Linked DNA regions of Desulfovibrio desulfuricans. The protein of the gene in region 1 interacts with the protein of each later gene in a pairwise test. Links are inferred from orthologs where the notes say so. Each region holds a gene or a part of one and is shown in the gene's direction. Other genes may lie near its edges. The genes, in order: ileS and hybD.

Evidence for each region.
Region 2: the proteins of ileS (region 1) and hybD interact in binary tests that used the Escherichia coli proteins (3 or more experiments, as listed by UniProt). The link is inferred for Desulfovibrio desulfuricans from one-to-one orthologs.

Annotation. Positions count from the first base shown.
Region 1 is NZ_JANFYZ010000011.1:74,813-82,487, forward strand. Bases 1-3,386 are described here. They hold ileS (isoleucine--tRNA ligase), read left to right. Parts: upstream 1-369; coding sequence 370-3,186; downstream 3,187-3,386. Other genes in these bases: NE637_RS12320 (HypC/HybG/HupF family hydrogenase formation chaperone), read left to right, coding at 1-13; lspA (signal peptidase II), read left to right, coding at 3,192-3,386. Outside these bases: more of lspA, read left to right, coding at 3,387-3,719; NE637_RS12335 (PLDc N-terminal domain-containing protein), read left to right, coding at 3,716-3,922; tol-pal system protein YbgF, read left to right, coding at 3,934-4,941; NE637_RS12345 (protein phosphatase CheZ), read left to right, coding at 5,064-5,693; NE637_RS12350 (cytochrome c3 family protein), read right to left, coding at 5,987-6,418; NE637_RS12355 (formate dehydrogenase accessory protein FdhE), read right to left, coding at 6,689-7,639. UniProt on the Escherichia coli protein: Catalyzes the attachment of isoleucine to tRNA(Ile). As IleRS can inadvertently accommodate and process structurally similar amino acids such as valine, to avoid such errors it has two additional distinct tRNA(Ile)-dependent editing activities.
Region 2 is NZ_JANFYZ010000001.1:374,731-382,489, forward strand. The notes cover bases 1-2,716. They hold hybD (HyaD/HybD family hydrogenase maturation endopeptidase), read left to right. Parts: upstream 1-949; coding sequence 950-1,483; downstream 1,484-2,716. Other genes in these bases: NE637_RS01530 (nickel-dependent hydrogenase large subunit), read left to right, coding at 1-68; cybH (Ni/Fe-hydrogenase, b-type cytochrome subunit), read left to right, coding at 120-824; NE637_RS01545 (acyl-CoA thioesterase), read left to right, coding at 1,690-2,142; lolA (outer membrane lipoprotein periplasmic chaperone LolA), read right to left, coding at 2,214-2,716. Outside these bases: more of lolA, read right to left, coding at 2,717-2,885; efp (elongation factor P), read right to left, coding at 5,458-6,015; yihA (ribosome biogenesis GTP-binding protein YihA/YsxC), read left to right, coding at 6,202-6,870; NE637_RS01570 (cation diffusion facilitator family transporter), read right to left, coding at 7,076-7,759.

The DNA of each region.
Region 1 (7,675 bases):
GGCAAACTTCTGACGCCCGTTCCGCATGATTGTGCGGTAATTGCGGCGGAACACGTTGAAAATCCCGGGCGTTTCACTCCTGCGCGCAACGCGTCTGAAACGCCCTTTTTGTTGGTGCTCCAAGATTAAGGGCCAGCCTTTTTGTCCATGAAAAGGCGCTTTATGTGAGGCGGGTTGCCATGCAGATGCACACCATCAGGTGCGGTCTGCCAAACATTTTCATGCTCAGCCTGCGTACATGCAGGCACGCCAGCAGGCACGCAGTGTCCTGCTCTTCTTGACTTTGCCCCGCTCTTTGCCCACAGTAGAGCGATTTTTTCACAGTACCATATTGCCAAGTCCTTGAGTTGAACTGTGCCGGGAGCCAGCATGAGCGATTATAAGAAAACATTGAACCTGCCTCAGACCGCCTTTCCCATGAAAGCCAACCTGGCCCAGCGTGAGCCGGAAACCCTGAAAAAATGGGATGCCATTAACAGCTACGAAGCAATGGTTGAAGCTTCCGGCAGCAAGGGAACCTACGTGCTGCACGATGGCCCTCCCTATGCCAATGGCCACATTCACATGGGTACGGCCCTGAACAAGATTCTCAAGGACATTATTGTTAAATCGCGCAACATGGCTGGTTTTGCCTCGCGCTATGTGCCGGGTTGGGACTGTCACGGTCTGCCCATTGAACACAAGGTTGAGCAGGAGCTGAAAGAAAAGAAAAAGACCCTGCCCGCCCATGTGGTGCGCAAGCTCTGCCGAGACTATGCTTCCAAGTGGATTGACGTGCAGCGCAAGGAATTTCGTCGTCTCGGCGTGCTCGGCAACTGGGAAGATCCCTACATGAGCATGCGCCCCACCTATGAGGCCGCCACCGCTCGCGAGCTTGCCAACTTTGTGGAAACGGGCGGAGTCATGCGCTCCAAAAAGCCCATCTATTGGTGCTGCTCCTGCCACACGGCCCTTGCAGAGGCAGAGGTGGAGTACTACGACCACACGTCCCCTTCCATCTTTGTGCGCTTTCCCTTGCAGGACGATGGCCTGAAAAAGGTTTTCTCCGCTGCGGATCCCGCCCATGCCTTTGTGGTCATCTGGACCACCACCCCCTGGACGCTGCCGGACAACATGGCCGTGTGCCTGCACCCCGAATTCACCTATGTGCTGGTGGAAGTGGACGGAGCGCAGTACGTGCTGGCCGAGGAACTGCTCACCTCCTGCGCGGAGCAGTTCGGCTGGAGCGAACCCAAAATTCTTGGCCGCGCCACCGGCGAACAGCTTGAAGGCCTCAAGGCCCGCCACCCCTTTTACGACCGCGTGTCGCCCATCATCCTGGGCCAGCACGTCACCCTTGAAGCTGGCACGGGCTGCGTACACACCGCCCCCGGTCATGGCCGCGAAGACTACGAAGTTGGCCTCAAATATGGCCTCGAAATCTATTCACCCATGGATGATGCCGGGCGCTTTTTGCCCACGGTGCAATTTTTTGCCGGGTTGAATGTTTTTGAAGCCAACCCCAAGGTCATTGAAAAGCTTGAAGAAGTCGGCGCATTACTGCGTCAGGCCAAGATCAAGCACTCCTATCCGCACTGCTGGCGCTGCAAGCAGCCGGTTATTTTCCGCGCTACCACCCAGTGGTTCATCAGCATGGAAAAGAACGACCTGCGCGGCCGCGCGCTCAAGGCCATTGACGAGCAGGTGCGCTGGATCCCCGCCTGGGGCCGCGAACGCATCCACAACATGATTGAATTCCGGCCTGACTGGTGCATCTCGCGTCAGCGCCAGTGGGGCGTGCCCATCATGGCCCTGCTCTGCGAAGACTGCGGCGAAGCCTGGAACGACCCCAACTGGATGCGCGACATCTGCGACCGCTTTGCCAAACACCCCACCGGCTGCGACTACTGGTACGAGGCCGAACTTTCGGAAATCGTGCCGGAAGGCCTTGCCTGCCCGCACTGCGGCGGCAACCACTGGAAACGCGAAACCGACATCCTTGACGTGTGGTTCGACTCCGGCACCAGCTTTGCCGCCGTGCTCGAGCAGCGCCCCGAGCTTGCCTACCCCGCCGATCTGTACCTTGAAGGTTCGGATCAGCACCGCGGCTGGTTCCACAGCTCACTGCTGGTCAGCGAAGGCACGCGCCAGCGCGCGCCCTACAAGGCTGTGCTCACGCACGGCTATGTGGTGGACGGCGAAGGCCGCAAGATGTCCAAGTCCATCGGCAACGTCATCGCGCCGCAAGAACTCATTGAAAAATTCGGCGCTGAAATCGTGCGCCTGTGGGTTTCTTCCGTGGAATACCGCGAGGACATCCGCATTTCCGACGAAATTCTTGGCCGCCTTGTGGATGCCTACCGCCGCATTCGCAACACCTGCCGCTTCATCCTTGGCAACCTTGAAGGCCTCGGCAAGGATGATCTGCTGCCCCTGAACGAGTTGATGCCGCTTGACCGTTTTGCCATTGACGCCGCGGCCCGGGTGCACGACCGTGTGCAGCAGGCCTACATGGATTTTGACTTCCACAAGGTCTATCACACCCTGCACAACTACTGCGTGACCGACCTTTCATCCATGTATCTGGACGTGCTGAAAGACCGCCTCTACGCCTCCGGCCCCGCCAGCGCGGAACGCCGCTCGGCACAGACCGCCCTGTGGCATATCCTTGGCCTGTTGCTGCGCGACATGGCCCCGGTGCTCTCCTTCACCGCAGAAGAAATCTTTGCGCATCTGCCCGAAGGCCTGCGCGGCGCGGAACCCACGGTATTTGCCCTGCAGCCCATTGATTCTGCCCCCCTTCTGCTTGACGAAGGCACGCGCGACGACTGGAACATGCTCGCCGCCGTGCGCGGGGCCGTGACCAAGGCCATTGAACCCATGCGGCGCGATGGCGTTATCGGCCATTCGCTCGACACCCGCGTGACCCTCTTTGTGGCAGACGAACTGCGCCAGCGCCTTGAAGGCCTGAACACTGACCTGCGCGCCTTCTGCATTGTTTCGCAAATAGCCATGCAGCCCCTTGAAAGCGCACCACAAGGCGCGTACTGCGATGAAGAAATCGCCGGGCTTGCCATCGGCGTGGAAAAAGCTCACGGCGAAAAATGCGAACGCTGCTGGATTTACAGCACGGAACTTGGCACCGACGCAGACCATCCCACGCTCTGCCCCCGCTGCACCGCCGTTATCAAGGCCATGGAAGCGTAACAGGAATGCCAAGGCGTTATCGCATACTCGGCATAGCGGCCATTGTAGCCCTTGTTCTCGATCAGGTGAGCAAGTGGGCTGTCATGCAGTTCATACCCGAGCACAGGCCCATCACGGTCATTGCCGGGCTGTTTGATCTGGTCAACATCCGCAATCGCGGCGCGGCCTTTGGCTTTTTAAACCGGTCAGACATTGAGTGGCAGTTCTGGCTTTTTCTCGCTGCCACGGTTGTGGCTGTGTGGGCCATTGTCATGCTGGTGCGCAGTTCGGATGAAGACCCCTGGCTGTTCACGGCTCTTGGGCTTGTGATGGGCGGCGCGCTTGGCAATCTGGTTGACCGCGTGCGCTTTCGCGCCGTGGTGGACTTTCTGGATGTCTATTGGGGCGACTGGCACTGGCCTGCCTTTAACGTGGCTGATTCGGCCATATTTGTTGGTGCGGTGCTGGCCTGCCTGATTCTCTGGCGCAAGCCCCAGGCGGCCGCCAGCGACAAAGGCGGCAAACCAACCCCCGGCAAGGGAGGAACCGCATGATTTTTCATTGGTGGCATGTGCTTGTGGTAATGTTCCCCATGATCCCGACACTGTGGAGCATTCTGCACATATGGGGACACGAGTTTGAAACCCCGCAACAGCGCGCCCTGTGGCTTGTGCTGGTAGTTTTTCTGCCATGTGTGGGGGGAATCATCTATATTTTCACCGGACGAAAAAAAGTTCTGGGAAAAGTGCAAAATTGAAAGAGGGTACTATGCGCACACTCCGTACTATGTACATCCTGACTCTGGCTTGCGCGGCGCTGCCTTTGAGCGGCTGCATGGGCGGCAGCACCAGCAGCGGCAGCGGCAGCATTTCACTGGAACAGCAGGTGCAGCAGCAAGACGTGCAGTTGCGCCAGTTGCAGCCTGCTCAGGCTGACGCCTGGAACCAGATTCAAACCCTGCGGCAGGAAGTCAACGCCCTGAAGGGCCAGATTGACGATCTGCAAAATGCTGGCGGCGCCAAAGCCCTGGTGGGCCGTGTAAGAGCGCACGATGAAGCTTTGCGTCAGGTGGAGCGCAGCATGGCGCTGAACCTGAACCTTGGCGATCCCATGACCAGCGGCGGCGGTTCTGCCCCCTTTGCCCAGGCGGCTCCTCAGGCTGCTCCTCAAGCGGCACCCCAGGCTGCTCCTGCTTTCAGTCAGCCCGGCTATGGCCAGCCTTCCTACGGGCAGGCAGCGGCAGGCGGCATGGCGGCTGGTTCCGTAGGCTACGCCGCGGCTTCCGCCGCTGGCGATCAGGGCGCAGCAGCAGCACAGCCCCAGCCCGTCATCAACCCCAGCTCCAGCACATGGGGCCAGCCCAGCCCCCAGCCAGAACCGCAGGTTCAGGCTCCCAAAAAGGATATTTCGCTGGCGCTTTTTGACGCTGGCGTTAACGCCTACAATTCCCGCAAGTACGATGAGGCGCAGCGTTCTTTCAATGACTTTCTGAAAAATTACAAAGACCATAGCCAGGCGCCTGAGGCCCAGTATTATCTGGCCGAGTGCTACTTCCAGCGCAACCAGTTTGCCGATGCAGCCCTTGCATACGATGCTGTCATCAAAAAGTATCCTTCTTCTTCCAGCGCGCCCGGCGCGTACCTCAAGCAGGGCATCAGCTTCAGCAAGCTCAATCAGTCTGCGGCAGCCAAGGCCCGCCTGGAAGAGCTGATCAAGAAATATCCCAACTCGCCAGAAGCTGCGCGGGCCAAGACGTTTCTGAAGACCAACAAGTAAGTACCCAGGCTCCGCCGCGCCCTCGCGCGGCGGAGTTTTTTACTGCATTTTACCTTTGACCATACACCCTCAAAGGTTCAAAACGCACAAATTAAACCGCGCCGCGCGCAAAGGGGACGGGCATGAGCGACGAAAAGCCCGAAGCCGCAGTTTACAAGCAGATCAGCACGGAAATGCGCCAGGGTCTGAGAGACATTTTTGAGCGCATATCCACTGCCTCCAAAGGCCAGCCCCTGCCCCCCCCAAATCCGGATGCGCTATTTCTGGAAGCATCAAGCCAACTGGACGAAGTGCTGAAAGATACGGAAAGCGCCACCATGACCATCATGGAAATCGTGGAGCGGCATCTGGATCTTCAGGAACAGAACGCGGCGCATCTGGCAGGGCTACGTAACGGCGGTGCGGATGCGGCCCCCATTACCGAGCTGGAAGCAAACAACCAACGCCTTGGCGATGACCTCACTTCCGTGCTGACCGCCCTGAGCTTTCAGGACATTACAGGTCAGCGCATCAAAAAGGTCGTGTCTGCCCTGAACCAGATTGAGGCAATGGTGGTGGAACTCTATGTTTCCTCGGGCCTTATTCTGGACGGGGCGGAAAAAGACCCCACCAAGAACGTTCAGGAATTGCAGAACGAGGCACGTCAGGCGGTCAAGGAATTCAATCAGGGCCGTAGCGAACTCAAAGGGCCGGACAAAACCGCAGCTTCTCAGGGCGCCATTGACGACATGCTTTCCCAGTTGGGCCTCTAGACGGATACCTTGCTAAAGTCTTTTCAGCTACTGAATGAGGGCGTTGCAAAACGCCCTTTTTTGCGTCCAACGCCGCGTTGCAGCCTTTTGCTGTTTCTTCAGGCGCTTAGGGTTCAGCCGTAAGTGAACACACTTAACGCATAGCATCGCTGACGAAGGTTCATCTGGGAGAGAAGGCTTGCCTGGCTGGGCTGCGACTGCTCAGCCACACCCTGAATGGGTTTGTTTTGCAACGCATAAAGGCCCCTTGCGGGGCCTTTATGCAGTACAGAAATACCGTGGCGGGAGTGAGCTTACTTCTGCTTGGCGGCTTCGCGGGCGCTGGCGGCCATATGGCAGGGACGGCAGCCCTTGAACTTGGCGCCGTACTTGGCGGGATTTTCCTGAGCCTTCTGCGAGTGGCAGCCGTAGCAGGAGCGGTCGCCATTCTTGGAGTGGAAGGCCATGAACATGCTCATGGGGTCACGTTCGCGCGCACCAGGGGTGGCGTGGCATTCGGTACAGGCTACGTAACGGCTGTCGCTCCCCACTTCGTGGTGGCAGTGCATGCAGTTGATGCCTTTGTGCGCCGTATGGGGGAACATGACGCTCATACGCGGGGATGTTCCACCAGGAATTTCAATGGGCTTTTTAATGACCTGCGACATTTCCTTGATATCACGCGCCTGCGCTTCGCCAACCCACACGAGGCTTAACGCAAGCAGCAACAAGGTCACATATTTCATCAGCTATTCCTCCTACTGGGTTCGTAAAGCGCAGGAGCAGGCCCCGGCGCACCACAGGCGGCTGAAAACCGCCATCAACACCACTCTCCGCAGCGGTTGTTCTACCCTAATAATGCCTGCTTGTGCAATAATTAAAGACTGCTACATCAGGAGCATTTAAACGGTTCAACAAACCGACTCAGCAATCCGCTGACAGACAGACTGCCAGCAATAAATTTTGCAGTAAAGGCAGTTGCAAAAAACGCCTTTGGCGCTTGCCGCAAGCTGCCGCTAAAACATGTTCCAGAATGACGGCCTGACTGGTTTCAGCTTTTTACGTGCGGCCACCATATCCAGGTGCATCATGCCAAGCGCCAGCGCATCCAGATTGGGAACAAACTCGCGTTCGCGCAGATCCACCGCCGGGCAGTAAGATTTGCACTTGGTGCACCAATCCAGCCGCTCACCGTGAGCAGTGCCGCTTTCGCGCAGCAGTTCCATAACCCCGCTGCCTTCCTCGCCGCATGCAGGGCATGCGCCACGCCGGAATTTCCAGTCCGCTCCGCACACGCCGCAGTGCAGATGTTTTTTACCGCCGCCGCCCGCAAGAAAAGCGTTTTTTTCATCAATGCTGGGTTTATCCATCCAGCCAATGGTGGGCAGCGCGCCGCACACAGGGCAATATCCCTGTCGCCATACATCGCCGGCTTCCCAGGGGGTGTCGCCTTCAGCGGCCACGGCCTGTGCGGTCATGCCACGCAAGATCGGCGCAACGATGAACCCCGTCACAAAGTCCAGCACCAGAGGGTCAAGGCCAATTTTTTCTGCCAGAGCCGCCAGGGCATCCCTGTCGCCTGAGGCAGCAGCGCAAACCAGCTCTTCCGCTCGCTGGTCTTCAGCTCCGTCAGATTTCAGAAAAAAATCCGTAAGCCTGGCCTTGTGGGGAACCACAGCGTCCATGCGGCACAACATGGGCAGCAGCTTTTCTGCGCTAATGCGCACTGCTGGGGCCACGCCTGAAAAGGAAGCCCCGGCAAGCATCGAAACACCCTGCTCCATCCGCTGCGGCTGGGCCTGCGGCAGTGACACGCCCTCTTTTTTCAGACTTTCGGCCACAGCACCGCCAAGCTCTTCCTGGGCGGTGAGCAGCGGTTCAAACGACCGAAGCACAGGGGCCAGCACCGGACGCCAGGTGATAACTTCTTCAAGGGTTTGGGCAACGGTTTGCCTTTTATCAGCCATTGATACTCCGTATGCCGGGGGTACCCCCGGCTGCTT
Region 2 (7,759 bases), on another replicon or contig:
GCTCCACGCACATCATCGGGCCGGACGGATCAGAGCTCATATCGGTGCGGACAGACAACTGCTTCTAGCGTTCGGGCAATCCGAGACGCGGAATACAAGCCTTCCGCCGGGAGAACGTCATGAGCGAACAACATCTGCTGCCGCAACTGCCTATGGGCAAGAGCATATACGTTTATCAACTGCCCATTCGCATCTGGCATTGGGTTATGGTTGCCTGTGTCATTGTGCTTATTGTCACTGGCTACATTATCGGCAAACCCTGGCTTTCCGTCACTGGTGAGCCGTACGAAACCTTTTACATGGGCTACACCCGTATGGCCCACTTTATTGCGGGCTTTGTGCTGATCATTTCAACAGTGCTGCGTTACATATACGGCCTTGTGTGGGGCAACCGCTATTCGCGCGAGCTTATCATAGTGCCGGTGTGGAGCAAGGACTGGTGGAACGACCTGTGGCAGGACGTGCGCTGGTACCTGTTCCTGAACAAGGAATGCGCCGCGCATGTGGGGCATAATCCGCTGGCGCAGCTGGGCATGGGCACGGGCATGATCTTCATGCTTGTCATCATGCTTACGGGCCTTGGCATGTACGCGCAGGACAGCCACGTGCCGTTTATCCACTTCTTCACCTTTGTGCAGGACTGGATAAACAACTGGTTTGGCGGCAACGGGCAAATGACCCGCAGCTTGCACCGATTGGGCATGCTGCTGCTCATTACCTTTGTGACCGTGCACCTGTACATGGTCATACGCGAAGAAATCATGGGCAAGACCACCCTGGTTTCATCCATGTTTAGCGGATTCCGCGAACGCCGCAAGCCATAACCTGAGGTAGCCTGAGAGTAGCGTGAGGCGGCCCATCCGGGCCGCCAAACAGATATAACAAAACACGCCAGCGTGGTTGCGCCGCCAAAGGCGGCACTACTGCCGCAAAGGTGCACGGAAATCTCATGGAACAGATCGTCATTCTTGGTCTTGGCAATATTCTGTACGGCGATGAAGGCGTTGGCGTACTTTTGGCGCAACGGCTTTACGCCCATTGGGATTTTCCTGAAAACGTGGAAGTTGTGGACGGCGGCACCCAGGGGCAGACCTTGCTGACCTTTGTGGAACGGGCCGACAAACTGCTGGTGCTGGATGCGGTTGATTTTGGGCTGGAACCGGGCGAGCTGGTGCTGCGCGACAACGTGCCGGCATACCTGACAGCGCAAAAGATCGGCCCGCACCAGAACAGCTTTTCGGAAGTGATGGGCCTTGCCGCCCTGCGCGGCACAGCCCCGGAGCACTGCGCCCTCATTGGCGTGCAACCGGCGGCCATGACGCTGGCAGCTCCTCTGTCCACTCCGGTCAGCGAAAGTTTTGAAGCAGCCCAAAGCATGGCGCTGGATGTACTGCGGCAATGGGGCATTGACCCTCAGTTGCGGGCGCAGCCGCGCCACCTTTCCGCAGCGGTGCTCGACAGTCTTGTTCAGGGTTGCGTGTAGGGCACCCAAAAAACAGCAGGTCGAGGGGCAGCGAGCATGCAACAAAAGGCTTGCCTGACTGCAAGGCAAAACGTGCCCTGACAAATCTGTAGCAACCTGTTCTTATCAACCAGAAGACACGCGGGCAAAATTAACGCAAGCCCGCGTGTCTTTTATTTTTTACCTGCAAGGGGTATGGTCTGCGCCATCACAAATGCGGAGGACATATGGCCCGGATCAACATATATACGCAGCAGATCACGGTTGGGCAGGATGATATCGACATGCAGCACCGCGTCAGCAACCTGCGCTATGTGGCCTGGATGCAGGATGTGGCTGTTGCGCATTCCGCCGTTTGCGGCTGGCCTATGGAGAGGTACGACAGCATTGGCCAGGGCTGGGTGGTGCGCCAGCACACCATCACTTACAAGCGCCCGGCCTTTCTGGGTGATGTGATTACAGCCGCCACATGGATTGCATCCTACGCTTCGCGCCGCAGCCTGCGCCGCTATGCCTTCTGGAATGCAAAGGAAAAAGCCCTCCTTGCCGAGGCGGAAACCCAGTGGGTCTTCATTGATATGACCAGCGGCAAACCTGTCAGTGTGCCGGACGAGCTGCAGGATTCTTTTCCCATAGTAGACGAAGACGCGCCGGGCGTTTTCCGGCGCTTGTGCGTGTAGCCTTCCCATAAATACAGCAAAAGGCCGTGGAGTTTCGAACTCCACGGCCTTTTTGTTGAGTCGTAATCAGCTTATTTAAAGAGTTCCTTTTCCTGCACCTTGCGGTCAATGCGGTCTTCAACCTCAACGCCCTTGGGCGCGGTAAAGGTGAAGTCAGATTCCTTCAACGAGGTGTCGGGCTTGAACTGCGTAAAGTGCACGTCGTTGGAATTGCCGTAAAAGTCAATGATGCTGGCCCTGCGGATATAGCCGGTGGAAGGCTCGACCCACAGAAGCGCCTCAACCATCTGCGGGGCTGGTTCCTTGGGGTAAAGGTGCAGCTTGGCGAGGCCGTTTTCCTGCCCGGCTTCCTTGACGTCAAAATCCTTGGTCAGCGCGGCTTGCCCGGTGATGACCTGAATGATGGTGCGCGAATCGCGCACAAGTTCCAGAGGGTAGCGGTAGGCAATTTCTTCATCCGCAAGATAATCCCAAATTTCCTTATGCGTGACCACAAGGGTTTCTTCATGGGGTTTATCTGTCTGCCAGCGGATGAGCAGGGGCTTCTGGAACAGCAGGTTGCCCTGCCGTTTCTCCACCGAGCCGCTTTCCTTGTGGGTCAGCGTTTGCTCAAACGTGGCGGAAAACGTGCGCAGCTTTTCATACCGCGCCTGGATGGTCGCCGCTATATCCGCAGCCTGCGCGGCAGAAGCCACAAGAAGAACAAGCCCGGCTGCCAGGGCCAGCATGCCATTTATGCGCATAACACCTCCACGGCTAAAGCCGCCAGTTGTGCTGTTTGATTTATTTGACCACAGCGCGCGGCTTGCTGCCGTCTGCCGGGCCGATGATACCGTCGTGCTCGAGCTGTTCAACCAGACGCGCGGCGCGGTTAAAACCGATCTTGAAGCGGCGCTGCACCAGCGATATGGATGCGCGCCCCTGCTCGCTCACAAAGGCCTGCACCTCGCCGTACAGGGGATCCTGCGCGGCATCGCCGCCACCGCCGCTACCGCCGCCGCTCACAGAGTCCAGCCCCCACTGGGCAAAGTCCACCTTGTAGGAGGGGCTGAGCTGCCGCTTCCAGTAGGCCACTACGCCCTGCACTTCTTCATCGCTGAGGAAGGGGCCGTGCAGACGCTGCAAGCGCCCCCCGCTGGGCTTGAAGAGCATGTCGCCACGACCAAGCAGATGCTCCGCACCCACCTGGTCAAGGATGGTGCGCGAATCGTGCTTGGACGTAACCTGAAAGGATATGCGGCACGGAAAGTTCGCCTTGATAAGCCCTGTCACCACGTCCACACTGGGGCGCTGGGTGGCAAGGATCATGTGAATACCGGCGGCGCGGGCCAGCTGCGCAAGGCGCACAATGCTGGTTTCCACCTCGCGGGCAGCGGTCATCATGAGGTCTGCCAGTTCGTCAATAACAATGACAAGATAAGGCAGAGGTTCAAGGTCGGCAAAATCCGGGGGCAGATCATTCTTGCAGGCGGCCAGCTTCTGATTGAATCCGGCCACATTGCGCACGCCAAGGCGCGCCATTGCTTCGTAACGGCGATCCATCTCGTGCACGGCCCAGTCAAGGGCGTTCTTGGCCTCATTCATTTCCGTGACCACAGGATGCACCAGATGCGGTTCATCCGCATACACGGCCATTTCAATGCGCTTGGGGTCAACCAGCAGCAACTGCATATCCTTGGGCTGGGTGCGGTACAACAGGCTGATAAGAATGCCGTTAAGGCAGACGCTCTTGCCCGCGCCCGTAGCGCCAGCCACAAGCAGATGCGGCATACGCGTGAGATCGGCCATGATGGGCTTGCCCGAAATGTCCTTGCCAAGAATCATGGTCAGAGGGCCACAACCCTTGCGGAAAGGCTCAGAAGCGGCAAGTTCCCTGAAGTTCACGGTTTCGCGGTTGTCGTTGGGTATTTCAATACCCACCGTGTCCGTACCGGGAATGGGTGCCTGGATGCGCACGGCAACGGCCTTGAGGGCCAGCGCCAGGTCATCGCTGAGGTTGGCGATGCGGCTCACACGGATGCCGGGGGCCGGGCGCACCTCATACATGGTGACCACAGGCCCAGGCGTGACATGCACAAGCTCGCTCTGGATGTCAAAATCCTTGAGGCAGGCAATAAGGGCCTTGCCACGTGCCTCGCGGTCTTCCTTATTGTTGTTGCCCGGCACTTTGACAGGCGGGGCCAACAGTTCAAGCCCCGGCAGCGGAATAGCGGCCTTGCGGCCTGTCATGCCAGAAAGCAGCCCGGTCAGACCGCCCTGCTTTTTGGGGGCTTCGGCAGCAGTGGCGGCAGCACTTGCAGCCTTGCCGCCAGCATTCGGGGCAGAAGCGGCAGGCGAAGCAGCATGCACCGTGTCATCCTGAGCCAAATCATGGGCCGCATCATGCGCAGGATCATGGGCCGGGGCAGTGCCCCCCCTCTCGTCAGCATAGGCCGCGCCAGCAGAAACAGCGGGAGAAATGGGCATGCCGTTGATGTCTACCGCCACGGCAAAGGGATCATCAGCATCCACTTGTGCTGCCGGGCGGGGTGCCGCTGGCTCATTTGCCTGCGGTCGGGCCGCTTTGGTCTTTTGTTCTTCAAAAACATCTGGCAGCGAGTCAGCCGTGGGCTGAATATTGCCAAGGCGGTCGCGCCAGCGCTTCCAGAATTCCATGGACGGCAGGCGCAGATCAAGCAGCGACCAACGCCGCTTGCCGTCTTCGCTTTCCGGTTGGCTTTCTGCAACAACAGGCCCGGTTGCGTTGCCAGCACGGGCGGCAAGCCGCGCCTGCGCCCAGTGCAGCACACGCGCCGCCACATTGAACCATGAGATATTGCCCGCAAGCTGCATGCCCACAAGCGCCACAAATATCCACACCAGGGCAGAACCGCCCGGGCTCAGATATCGGCTGGCATTGAGGTGCAGGGCATTGCCCACCATGCCGCCGCCCCACATGTCGCCAAGGGTGATATCCGAGGCGGAGCCTATGACAAGCAGGCAGACGGTGAGCAAAAAGAAGCCAAGCCAGCGCGACCAGTGCAGACTGTACGAAGGAGAAACGTAGGCCGCCCCCAGCGCACCGAAAACCAGTGGGCAGAGATAGGCGGCCACGCCAAACACATCGTTAAGAAAACCCGCAGTGTACGCGCCGAAAAGACCAGCCTTGTTCTTTACCTTGACAACACCGCTGACCACATGGTTAAGGCTGGGATCGTTGGCGTCAAAACTGAGCAGGCTGAGCAAAAGCAACAGCGCCCAGAAGATAAGAAAAAGGCCAAGAAGCTCGCGGCTGAATTTATGGGCGTCCGTAGGGCTACCCTCCCGAACCGGTCATCATTCCCGGCCCAGGTATTCCTTGGTGCGCGTGTCAACCTTGATGCGATCGCCTTCGTTGACAAAAATGGGCACCTGAACCGAAATACCGGTTTCAAGCTTGGCAGCCTTGGTGACGTTGCTGACAGTGTCACCCTTGGCGCCGGGCTCGGTTTCAACAACCGCAAGCACGAGGCTCAGCGGGATGTCGATATCAAGGGGGCTGCCCTTGTACAGCAGCACGCGGCATTCCTGACCGTCCTTGAGAAAGCCTTCCTTGCCATCAGTGGTGGTGATGTGCATCTGGAGCTGTTCGTAGGTGGTCATATCCATGAAGATAAGGTCGTCGTCCTGACGATACAGAAACTGCATGTCGCGGGTTTCCAGATCGGGCTTGTTGACCTTTTCGCCGGAGCGGAAGGTTATATCCTGCATGCGGCCAGTAAGGATGTTGCGCAGCTTGGTACGAACCATAGCGCCACCCTTGCCGGGCTTGAAATGCTGAAAATCAACGATTTCGTAAGGGGTGCCTTCGACTTCGATCTTCAGACCCTTGCGAAAGTCTGTGGTAGAATACATTTGTCCTCCTAACATGTCGCCGCAAAATGGCGCAAACGGGCGTAAGGCCGATCATTTGCCAACTGCGGCAAGAGCGGCTACCTTAATACGGAAGTTGGCTGAAAATGTCAGCCCTGAATTGAAAATATTTGCTGAAAGATGCTTGCTTGTCAAGACACAAAGTTAAAGTATCACATGAGGTTTACTATGAATCCCGTTCTTACTCTTGAAACTACAGCCTATACTCTTGAGCAGCTCATATCACTGCCCGAGGCGCAGATAGCCCTTGCGGGGCGCTCCAATGTGGGTAAATCGTCGCTTATCAACGCGCTGGCTGGCCGCAAAAAACTGGCAAAAGTCAGCTCCACCCCCGGCAAAACCCGCTCGGTGAATTATTACCGCGTGACACCCCATGACTTTTATCTCGTTGACCTGCCGGGCTACGGCTATGCCCGCGCAAGCCATACAGAACGCGAAAAATGGGCGCGCCTGCTTGAACGGTACCTTGTGGAATGCGCAAGCCTCAAGGCCTTGGCCCTGCTGCTCGACAGCCGCCTTGAACCCCAGAAGCTCGACAAAAATCTGGCTTCCTTTGCCCGTACCAACGGCCTGAATATTGTGCCCGTGCTGACCAAGGCAGACAAGTGCAGCCAGCGTGAGCGCGCTAACCGCCAGAATGAATGGCAGGAGCTGCTCGGCACCCGCCCCATCGTCACGTCTTCCAGCAACCGTTACGGCATTGATAACCTCTGGCGCGCGCTCGTTGAAACAGCGGTTCCCCAGCGCGTTACTCCCGACACGCTCAATGCCGCTGACGCGGAAGCTGAGTCACAGAGCGGCACTACTCCTGAGCAGGAGCCGCAGGAGCAGGCTTAAAGCCAGAATTGGTCACAGCAGGAATATCTGTCGGCTCCGCTTTTTTCAAAGCCCGCGTACAGAGCGGAATCTCCCCAAAAGCAAAAGGATTACGGCGCTGATCACAACAGCGCCGTAATCAGGGCTAATACCGGACCCAGCTGCACTCAAACGGACTGTGCGCAGCGAGTTTTAAATCCGCATGCCGCCAAGTACGCTAAGGCTGTTATGCCGCTGGGGTATTTGACACAACCGCCGGTTCCATGTGGATGCTCAGACGCCCCAGTTGAGGCACAGCGGCACGAATGCGCTTTTCAAGGCGCGTGCAGACGTTGTGCGCCTCTTCCACAGACAGCCCCACACTCACATTACAGTGGAATGAAATGCAGACCCCCTGCTCCGGCAGCACATAGGTAGAAAACTTGTGCGGCATGGCCGCCAGAGGCTCATTTTCCACCGCGGCCTTGATTTCACGCCAGGCCATCTCTGAAAAAGGCACAGAAACCGAAGCGCCCGGCTCCAGCGCAGCGCTTGGGGCCTTGGGTTCCATGTGGCTGACAATTTCAACACCCGGCAAGGCCTCCCGCAGCGTGTCCTCAAAAGCCTTGACCCGCGCGTACGCCCGGTCAAAGGGCATCTGTCCCGGCAGCTCAACGTGCAGCTCAATATGGCAGGTGCTGTCAGCGCTCAAGATATGCACGTCATGAACCGCAAGGCCATGCTCAGATGCGGCAACCTGCACCAGGGCAAAGGGGTTGTTTTCATCAATGCGGCACGATTTGCGGGGTTCAACGTGCACGGTCACGTCCGCACCGGGCAGAACGCCTGCAACGGCTTCCTCAGCCTCATGCGCGAAGCGGTGCCCATCGCTGACCTTCAAGCCCGGCGCTACGCCCACAGTCAAATCCAC